3 regions of the Sodalis ligni genome follow, and region 3 is predicted to be linked to each of the others. Evidence: riboswitches for the same ligand, from Rfam matches in the RefSeq annotation. Region 3 holds a riboswitch; each other region holds the start of a gene.
The links. Region 3 has a riboswitch for thiamine pyrophosphate ahead of thiC (phosphomethylpyrimidine synthase ThiC). Riboswitches for the same ligand answer to the same signal wherever they lie in the genome.

Region 1 (3,277 bases), 1.7 Mb from region 3:
GCTGCGCATTCGTCCCCACCGCGCCGAGAAACACTATCCGCTTAACGTCTTCGACGCCCGCCATCTGCAATATGCCCGCTCGCTGCTGAGCTACGCCGAAGGTGTGTTAACCGGCATGTCACCACCACTGGTGGAAATGATGAACGGGTCCAATCCCCTGCCCGACCTCTAAATCATCGGCATGCAGCAACGCCTGCTGCAAATAGGCTTTCGCCGCCCGCAGGGTTTGCTCCCAGTCGTCATATTGCGGGCGCAACGCCGCCAACGCGGCGGACAGCGTACAGCCGGTGCCGTGGGTATGGCGGGTATTGACCCGCAGGGCATCGAACCGCAGCTCCCCGTCGGCGGTAATCAGCCAATCGGGGCTGGATTCTCCATGCAGATGGCCGCCTTTCATCACCACCGCCCGGCAACCCAACGCCAGCAGCGCCCGGCCCTGCTCACGCATGCCGCTTTCATCGTCTGCCGGCGGGCAGTTCAATAATGCCGCCGCCTCCGGCAGGTTGGGGGTGATGATGGATGCCAGCGGCAACAGTTCATCCCTTAGCGCCGACACCGCATCCGGCGCCAGCAGGAAATCACCGCTTTTTGCCACCATAACCGTGTCCAGCACCACGAAGGGGATGGGATATTGCCGGAGTTTTTCCGCCACTACCCGGACGATATCCCCCTGCCCCAGCATGCCGATTTTGGCGCTGTCGATACGCACATCGCTGAGCACCGAGTCCAGCTGTTCACCTACAAACTCAGGAGTGATGGGATAAATGGATTGCACGCCGCGGGTATTTTGCGCCACCAGGGCGGTAATTACCGTGGTGCCGTAAGCGCCGAGGGCCGAAAAGGTTTTCATATCGGCCTGGATGCCGGCCCCGCCGCTGGGATCGGTACCGGCGATGGTCAAGAGATTCCGGATGCGGCTCATTGCAGCTGCTCTCCCTGGAGAGTATAGAGTCTATCAAGGAAATCCACGGCAAAACTGCCGGGCCCCTTGACGTCAGCCGCGGTGAGCCGGCCGGCGCGGGCCATGACTTTGCAGGCGGCGGCCACGTGCGACAAACGATCCCCCGGCAGCGCGCAAAAGGCCGCCACCACCGCCGATAACGCGCAGCCGGTCCCCGTCACCCGGGTCATCAGCGGATGGCCGTCATTGATGGACCATATCCGCTCCCCGTCGGTGACAAAATCCACCCGTCCCGTTACCGCCACCAGCGTGTGATGGTCCGTGGCCAGCTTCCGGGCGGCGGACAGGGCCAGGCTGGAATCATCGGCACTGTCCACGCCGCGTCCCAGAGCGCTCTCGCCGGCCAAGGCCAGGATCTCGGAGGCATTGCCGCGGATGGCGGCCGGGCGCAGCGGCAGGAGACTATGGGCGAACCCGGTTCGATAGGCAAGAGGTCCCGCCGCCACCGGATCGAGTACCCACGGAGTGCCGGCCTCGTTAGCGGCCTGGACGGCGGCCAGCATGGCCTCCGCCTGGCGGCGGCGCAGCGTGCCGATATTCACCAGCAGGGCATCGGCCATGGCGCTGAATTGCGCCGCCTCTTCCGGATCGACCACCATTGCCGGCGCGGCGCCGAGCGCCAGCAGGGTATTGGCGGTAAAAGCCTGCACCACGTCATTGGTCAAGCAATGCACCAGCGGCGCATGCTGCCGAAGCAAATCAAGGGAGGCGGCCGCGGTCAGGCCGGGAAATTCCATAGGTTGTACAGTCATATTGCTCCCAGCCGGCGTTAAAGAAGACGGGATCCGGAGGAAGGGACGCCGTGACTTCCCTACGCTGGCATTATCCAGATCAGGTTATGCGGGTTAAATCTCAGTCCGCTGCGTAACAACGGACACCCCGAGTCAAGTCTGTTGATTATCCGGGTGCGGGAAGAAAAGATCAACGATCGCAGGGGACTTCTTGCAAGCCATGCCGCAACAGCATCCGGCCGATGCACCCATCGCCGGAGCGGGGCGAGGAAACTGCGCCGGTGGGGGTCAGCAGCCAGACGGGGCGATTATCAAGCCAGGCCGGCTGAACCAGCCCCGACTCGGCCAAGGCCTCGAGACGGCCCAAGAGCCAGGGATCGTTATCCACCGGCAGGGAGATTGGCCAGGCCGGATTGCCAAGGCACTCATGGGAAACGTTATTCAAAATGCGTTGCAGCACCTCTTTATCAACAACATTGGAGGCGAAGGCCATCAATGGGAATAAAAAAAGCAGATAAGGGGCAATAATTTTACACATGTAATATAATCAATCCTATTTGCTTCCTGCTATATTTTCAATGTCTACTACCGACACTGTCTACAACTTCGCGGCGCCGGTATCCCGTCCGATTAGATTAAAAGAGAGGGTATAAACGCAGCTACAATCAACATCAGGTTTTAGCTTTCCGAGGTGAAACCCTGAGAAAATGAATGTAATTAGTACATCAATATATGGATCTGGTTTAATAAAACAGAACACACAAGACCAGCGAAGATAATTTTATCCAACCTTATCGTTCATAAAGCATTAACTGAAAAGCTTGAGCTCCATGGCACGGCTAATGGCATGTTTAGCATTGACAACGCCAAGCTTATCAATAATATTTCTTATGTGAAATTTTACCGTTCCTTCTCTGATGGTAAGAATAGTGGCCACCTCGCCATAGGTTTTACCCGCGCTGGCCCAGAATAATACTTCTTTTTCCCTGGGCGATAGCAGCGCATGGGTGGGTGGGCCGCTGTAAGGCTGCATAGCGCGCGTTTCGGCGCGCATAAAATTGATCACTTTTTCATGAGTGGTAATCAACAGCATCTGGAATTTTTCCTTATTTTGCTCGATGATACGATAAAAATCCGAGCTGCCGGTGCGATTGGTGAGGCTCAGCGTCGCCAGGTTGTCGTCGCCGTCATGCAACGTGAAGGTATAACCGCTGTTCAGACGATAAAATTTCGACAGATTGAAAAACTGTGCTGATGGATTATCGCCAGATTGTCAGGCCAAATAAATGGCGAAAATTTCCGACATGCGATGATCATGACCGGATCAATTTTTGATAGCCATGGTTTTATATTGATTAATCCAGCCCGCCGGATAATCGGATATTATAGAGGCAGGAAAACTGTGTGATTTGTTCATCATTAAGTAAGCAAAACAAAAACATGAGTATTCTTGAAAATCTGGATAAGATAGAGCTTAAGTTCTTTTTCATGGCTGTGATAAAAACATCTTGGCTGTTTTCAACTGATTTTTCCATAATCTATGCCTGCAATATTAACTAATACTCATCATTTAATATTCCCGCCA
Region 2 (3,277 bases), 1.1 Mb from region 3:
TAGCGTCGACTCGGCTACCGCCAATACCGTTGATATCACCCTGTCCGCGCCGGACGAATGGCTGCCCTGGCTGCTGAGCAGCGTATCGGCCATGATCTTGCCGCAGGAGTGGCAAACATTACCTGATTTTACCCGACGTCCCATCGGCACCGGGCCCTATGCCGTAGTCAACAATGGCCCGAGCCAGCTGAAAATCCGGGCTTTTGATGACTATTTCGGCTATCGAGCACTGATTGATGAGGTGAATATCTGGGTATTGCCGGATCTTACCGCTGAGCTGACCTACTCAGGGGTGCAACTGCAAGGAGACGACAGCGGCCATGATGAGCTGGAAACCCGCCTGGGGGACGGCTGCTATTTTATTCTGTTCGATCAGCGCTCGCCGCTGATGCAAAACCCGGAACATCGCCGCTGGCTCTGCGAAAACATCGACCCGATATCCATGCTGGTGCAGGCCGGACCGGCCTATCAGCACTACTGGTCGCCGGCCTACGGTATCCTGCCGCGCTGGCACCACAACAAGGTCGCCGAGGCGCGCCCGAAACCGTCGGGACTGACCCATCTCAGGCTGACGGTTTACCACGCCCATTCCGAATTTGATGATTTATGCCGCGCCTTGACCGAGGTCCTGGCACGACTGGATATCCAGTTGACCGTCAACACCCTGAACTACGAAGCCTGGCATCAGGGCGCGGCGCAGAGCGACATTTGGCTTGGCAGCGCCAACTTCTCCCCGCCGCTGGAATTCTCGCTGTTCGCTACCTTCTATGAAATGCCGTTACTGCATCACTGCCTGCAAACTGATTTCGCCCGGATAGCGCAAACCTGGCGCAGCCGGCAATTACCGCTGGCGGAGTGGTGCAGCGCGCTGGTCACCGATTATCGCCTGCACCCTCTGTTTCACCACCGGATGATATTGCAAGGGCAACGCAGCATGCGCGGCGTGCGCATGAATGCCCTCGGCTGGTTCGATTTCAAATCCGCCTGGTTTGCGCCGCCGGATTCCTAAACGCTGTCAAGAGGCGAACAAACCCACTACAATGAACGCGTTCTCAACGGGGTGCGATTTTTTCCGGCACTATGCCGCCGGTGAATTTCGCTGAGACCACACCCGTCGAACCTGATCCGGTTAATACCGGCGAAGGGATTTGAGAGCGCGCCGCGCTGCCTCAGAACTCCTTTGCCATACTTCTTTTCAGGAGCGCAACGTGATAAAAAAATGGTTACCTTCCCTTATTTTACTGGCTTCCATACCCGCATGGGCAAAACCCGTATTGACGGTTTACACCTATGATTCATTCGCCTCCGAATGGGGCCCCGGCCCGGCTATTAAAAAGGCCTTTGAAGCCCAATGCGGCTGTGAACTGAAATTCATCGTCCAGGAAGACGGCGTCGCGCTGCTCAATCGCCTGCGCATCGAAGGGAAAAAAAGCAGTGCGGATGTGGTGGTGGGGTTGGATGATAATCTGATCCAGGCCGCCCAGGATACCCATCTGTTTAAACCCCATAACGTGGATACCGCAGGACTTATCCTGCCCGGAGGCTGGCATGACGCTACTTTTCTGCCTTTTGATTACGGCTATTTCGCCTTTGTCTACGATAAAAACAAGCTTAAAAATCCCCCCGCCAGCCTGCATGAGCTTATCGATGGCCCGGCGCCGCTGAAAATCATCTATGAAGATCCCCGCACCAGCACCCCCGGACTGGGTTTACTGCTGTGGGTGCAAAAAGTCTATGGCGACGACGCGCCACAGGCCTGGCAACGTCTGGCGAAAAAGACCGTTACCGTGCCCAAGGGCTGGAGCGAGGCCTATGGGCTGTTCCTGAAAGGGGAAGCGGATATGGTGCTCAGCTACACCACCTCGCCGGCCTACCATATAGTGGAAGAGAAAAAGGATAATTACGCCGCAGCGTCCTTCAGCGAAGGGCATTACGTGCAGGTGGAAGTGGCCGGCCAACTGGCCGCCAGTAAAAATCCCGAGCTGGCGCAGCAGTTTATGCATTTTATGGTGACGCCGGCCTTCCAGCAGACCATCCCCACCGGCAACTGGATGTACCCGGTGATAAAGACTCCGCTGCCGGCCGGTTTTGACCAGCCGCCGCAAAAAACGCTGTCCTATACGCCGCAGGAAGTGGCGAAACAACGGAACAATTGGACCCAGACATGGCTGCGCGCCGTCAGCCAATAATCCCCCGCTGGCTGTGGCCGGGACTGTTGGCGGCCGCGCTGCTGGCCGCCATTGCGCTGTCGGCCGTCGGCGCGTTATGGATCAATGCCCCGGCCACCCAATGGCGGGATATGCTGACCGACGGCTATCTTCGCCATGTGCTGCGTTTTACCCTCTGGCAGGCGCTGCTGTCGGCGGTACTGTCGGTCTTGCCGGCGATTTTTCTCGCCCGGGCGCTTTTTCGCCGTCGTTTCCCCGGCCGCCTGCTGCTGCTGCGCTTTTGCGCCATGACGCTGGTGATGCCGGTGCTGGTGGCGGTATTCGGTATATTGGACGTTTACGGCCGCCAGGGCTGGCTGGCGCAGATAAGCGCGGCGCTGCACTTGCCTTATGGTTTCTCCCCCTATGGTTTGCCGGGTATCCTGCTGGCCCATGTCTTTTTTAACCTGCCGCTGGCGACGCGGCTGCTGCTACAGGGACTGGAAAGTATCCCGGTGGAACAGCGCCAGCTGGCGGCACAGCTCAATATCAGCGGCTGGAATTTTTTCCGGCTGCTGGAGTGGCCCTGGTTGCGCCGTCAGCTACTGCCGGCGGCGGCGCTGATTTTTATGCTGTGCTTCGCCAGTTTCGCCACCGTGCTATCCCTGGGGGGCGGGCCCGGAGCCACCACCATCGAACTGGCCATTTACCAAGCGCTGAGCTACGACTACGATCCCGGCCGCGCGGCGCTGCTGGCATTGCTGCAAATGATCTGCTGCCTGGGCCTGGTACTGTTCAGCCAGCGTCTGGCCAAGGCTTTTCCGGTGGGGGACACCCGGCCGTCAGCCTGGCGCAATCCCCGCGACAGGCACCGGGGAAGAATCATCGACGGGATCGTTATCGTCATGGCATTACTCTTGTTGCTGCCCCCCTTGCTGGCGGTGGTCGCCGACGGTATCAACCGCGACCTTGCCTCGGCCCTGGCCCGGCCGGCCTTATGGTCGGCCATGCTCACCTCGTTACGGATTGCCCTCGGCGCCGGCCTGCTGTGTATTACCCTAACGCTGATGCTGTTATGGAGCAGCCGGGAACTGCGGTTACGCCGTTCTTTATGGGGAGCGCAAATGCTC
Region 3 (3,277 bases):
GGCAATGATCGCACAGGCAAGCCCACTCTTTGCCGCTAATGCGCATGGTATGTCCGCAGTAGCCGCAAAACCGGTGGGCCCGGTAGAATTCCGCCAGCTGGACACCCCTCCCTGCCAATTGGAACAGGCCGGGGTCTTGGTCAATGATCTGCCGGACCGATCCCATGTCCCTGGGCATGGTATGGCGTACCAGCCAGGCGATAGACCCTGCCCATTCGCCGATGGGGGTTGCAGTAAACCCCTGCAGCGACCAGGCGGAGGCCAAACCAAACGGCAATTCCCCTTGGGGTAACCACAATTTGCTGTTCTGGCTGACAACCCACCAGCCGTGTTCGTTACCGCTGAGTTCTTGTTCCATTTTAGTTGCACTACCCCTTTTTCACTGGCAATCTAGAATTTAGCTTTAAAAGATAAATAACGCAGCGTTACTTTTTATTACATCGGAGTCTGTCATGTTAAACCAGCTGGAAATCTTGGCTCAACGGGTTGGCGGCAGTAACGAACTTATTGACCAATGGCTGGTGGCCCGCCGGGGCTTACTGGTTGCTTATTACCATCTCATCGGTCTTAAGCCCAACAAAGAAAAGCATACTCCTCTGGATGAAAACGCGCTGGACGACTTTTGCCATCATCTCGTGGACTATCTGTCCGCCGGCCATTTTCATGTGTACGATCGTATCGTGCCGGAGGCGGACGAAAGCGGTCCCAACCGTCTTTTAATAACGCAGATCTACCAGGCTTTGCAGGAAAATACGCAACAAATCATGTCGTTTTATGACAGCCAATTTGAGACCGCCGTGGATCATGACAACTGCATGGAGTTCCAGGAAGCCCTTTCCGGCGTCGGCGAGGCGCTGGGCACCCGGTTTTCGCTGGAGGACAAGCTGATTCAAAAGGCGTTGGAGCACCGAGCGGACTATCGGCCCTCGGAACCCGCCGCCAATAATGACCCGGATGCCTCGCGCCTGGCTTAACGTCGGGTCTGAGCATCCTTTTCGGCTCATCTGAGCCGCAACGCTGACCAATCGCCCCGGCGTCAACGAGTAGGGGCACTTTGTCAGCAAACGTTGGCTCGTTATGAGCCGGTATCTTGTCGGAGTGCCTAGCGCGTACATTACGCCAGGCTGAGACCGTTAATTCGGGATCCGCGGAACCTGATCGGGTTAATACCCGCGAAGGGAACAAGAGTAATTCAACGCCACGAATCATCGTCAATCGACATATGATTCCAGCCCTGTCTTATTACTCCCGTAGCGCTCCGGACAAGCAATTTTCCCTAACTTCATTATGAGGAATTGCTATGTCTCTACCCACCACTCCGTCCCGCCGCGAACAGCGGGCACAGGCCCAGGATTTTATCAATCGCCTCAAAGGCGAGGCTTTCCCTAACTCACGCCGCATTTATTTGCAGGGCAGCAGTGCCGATATCCGGGTGCCGATGCGTGAAATAAAGCTCAGTCCCACCATGATCGGTGGTGATAAAAGCGCCCCCCGCTATGAACAGAACGAGCCGGTGCCGATATACGATACCGCCGGCCCCTATGGCGACCCGGAGATAACTATTGACGTACGCGCCGGTTTGTTTCCGTTGCGGGCTCGCTGGATCGCACGCCGGGCGGATACCGAAACCGTCAGTGAATTAAGCTCTCGTTACAGCGGGGAACGCCGTGCCGACGACGGTCTGGATGAAATCCGCTTTGCGCCGGGCCATATGCCGCAGCGCGCCAAATCCGGGCGCTGCGTCACCCAGTTACATTATGCCCGGGCGGGTATCGTGACGCCGGAAATGGAGTTCATCGCGCTGCGGGAAAACATGGGCCGTGAACGAATCCGCGGCGAAGTGCTGTTGCAACAGCATCCCGGCCATGGCTTCGGCGCTGAGCTGCCGGAAAATATCACGCCGGAATTCGTGCGGCGGGAGGTCGCCGCCGGCCGCGCCATCATCCCCGCCAATATCAACCATCCCGAATCAGAGCCGATGATTATCGGCCGCAATTTTCTGGTGAAGGTGAATGCCAACATCGGCAACTCGGCGGTGAGCTCCTCCATTGAAGAAGAAGTGGAAAAACTGGTATGGTCCACGCGCTGGGGCGCGGATACCGTCATGGATCTCTCCACCGGCCGCTATATCCACGAAACACGGGAATGGATACTGCGCAACAGTCCGGTCCCCATCGGTACGGTGCCCATTTATCAGGCGCTGGAAAAGGTCAACGGCGTGGCGGAGAACCTGACCTGGGAAACTTTCCGCGATACCCTGCTGGAGCAGGCGGAACAAGGGGTGGACTACTTTACCATTCATGCCGGCGTGCTGCTTCGCTATGTGCCTATGACCGCCAAACGGTTAACCGGCATCGTCTCCCGCGGCGGATCCATTATGGCGAAATGGTGCTTGTCCCATCACAAGGAAAGCTTTCTGTATGAGCATTTCCGCGACATCTGCCAAATCTGCGCCGCCTATGATGTCGCGCTGTCGCTGGGTGATGGCCTGCGACCCGGTTCCATCCAGGATGCCAACGACGAGGCGCAGTTCGCCGAACTCTATACCCTCGGCGAACTCACCAAAATCGCGTGGGAATATGACGTCCAGGTCATGATCGAAGGCCCCGGCCATATCCCCATGCATATGATTCGCCGCAATATGACCGAGCAGTTGGAGCACTGCCACGAAGCGCCTTTTTACACGCTCGGGCCGCTGACCACCGACATTGCCCCCGGCTATGATCATTTCACCTCCGGCATCGGCGCGGCGCTTATCGGCTGGTTCGGCTGCGCCATGCTGTGCTACGTCACGCCCAAGGAACATTTGGGCCTGCCGAACAAAGAGGACGTGAAACAGGGGCTTATTACCTACAAAATCGCCGCCCACGCCGCGGATCTGGCCAAAGGCCACCCCGGCGCGCAGATTCGCGACAACGCCATGTCCAAGGCGCGGTTTGAATTCCGCTGGGAGGATCAGTTCAACCTGGCTCTGGACCCCGCCACCGCGCGCGCTTACCACGATGAAACCCTGCCTCAGGAGTCGGGGAAAGTGGCGCATTTCTGTTCCATGTGCGGACCGAAGTTCTGTTCAATGAAGATTTCCCAGGAAGTCAGGGATTATGCCGCCGCCCAGGCCATCGACGTTCAGCAAAGCGGCATGGATACCATGTCAGCCGAATTCCGCGCCCACGGCGGGGAAATTTATCTGACGCCTACCGAAGCGGGGATAAATAAATGAGCCTACTTAATGCACCTTTTGCCCCCACCGCCCATCGGCTGGGGCTCTATCCGGTGG

Region 1: linked by a shared signal. The riboswitch ahead of thiM (hydroxyethylthiazole kinase) and the one ahead of thiC (phosphomethylpyrimidine synthase ThiC) in region 3 are both predicted to bind thiamine pyrophosphate.
Region 2: linked by a shared signal. The riboswitch ahead of thiB (thiamine ABC transporter substrate binding subunit) and the one ahead of thiC (phosphomethylpyrimidine synthase ThiC) in region 3 are both predicted to bind thiamine pyrophosphate.

The regions. Positions count from the first base shown of each region.
Region 1 covers NZ_CP075169.1:4,388,778-4,392,054, forward strand. Annotated here, with positions in the region: gene GTU79_RS20505 (hypothetical protein) at 1-172, shown strand, start outside; gene thiD (bifunctional hydroxymethylpyrimidine kinase/phosphomethylpyrimidine kinase) at 119-922, opposite strand; gene thiM (hydroxyethylthiazole kinase) at 919-1,713, opposite strand; TPP riboswitch at 1,753-1,853, opposite strand; gene GTU79_RS20520 (hypothetical protein) at 1,883-2,230, opposite strand; gene GTU79_RS20525 (helix-turn-helix transcriptional regulator) at 2,501-2,929, opposite strand.
Region 2 covers NZ_CP075169.1:4,979,863-4,983,139, forward strand. Annotated here, with positions in the region: gene sgrR (HTH-type transcriptional regulator SgrR) at 1-1,009, shown strand, start outside; TPP riboswitch at 1,047-1,165, shown strand; gene thiB (thiamine ABC transporter substrate binding subunit) at 1,209-2,189, shown strand; gene thiP (thiamine/thiamine pyrophosphate ABC transporter permease ThiP) at 2,165-3,277, shown strand, end outside.
Region 3 covers NZ_CP075169.1:6,067,533-6,070,809, forward strand. Annotated here, with positions in the region: gene nudC (NAD(+) diphosphatase) at 1-358, opposite strand, end outside; gene rsd (sigma D regulator) at 453-974, shown strand; TPP riboswitch at 1,085-1,198, shown strand; gene thiC (phosphomethylpyrimidine synthase ThiC) at 1,301-3,220, shown strand; gene thiE (thiamine phosphate synthase) at 3,217-3,277, shown strand, end outside.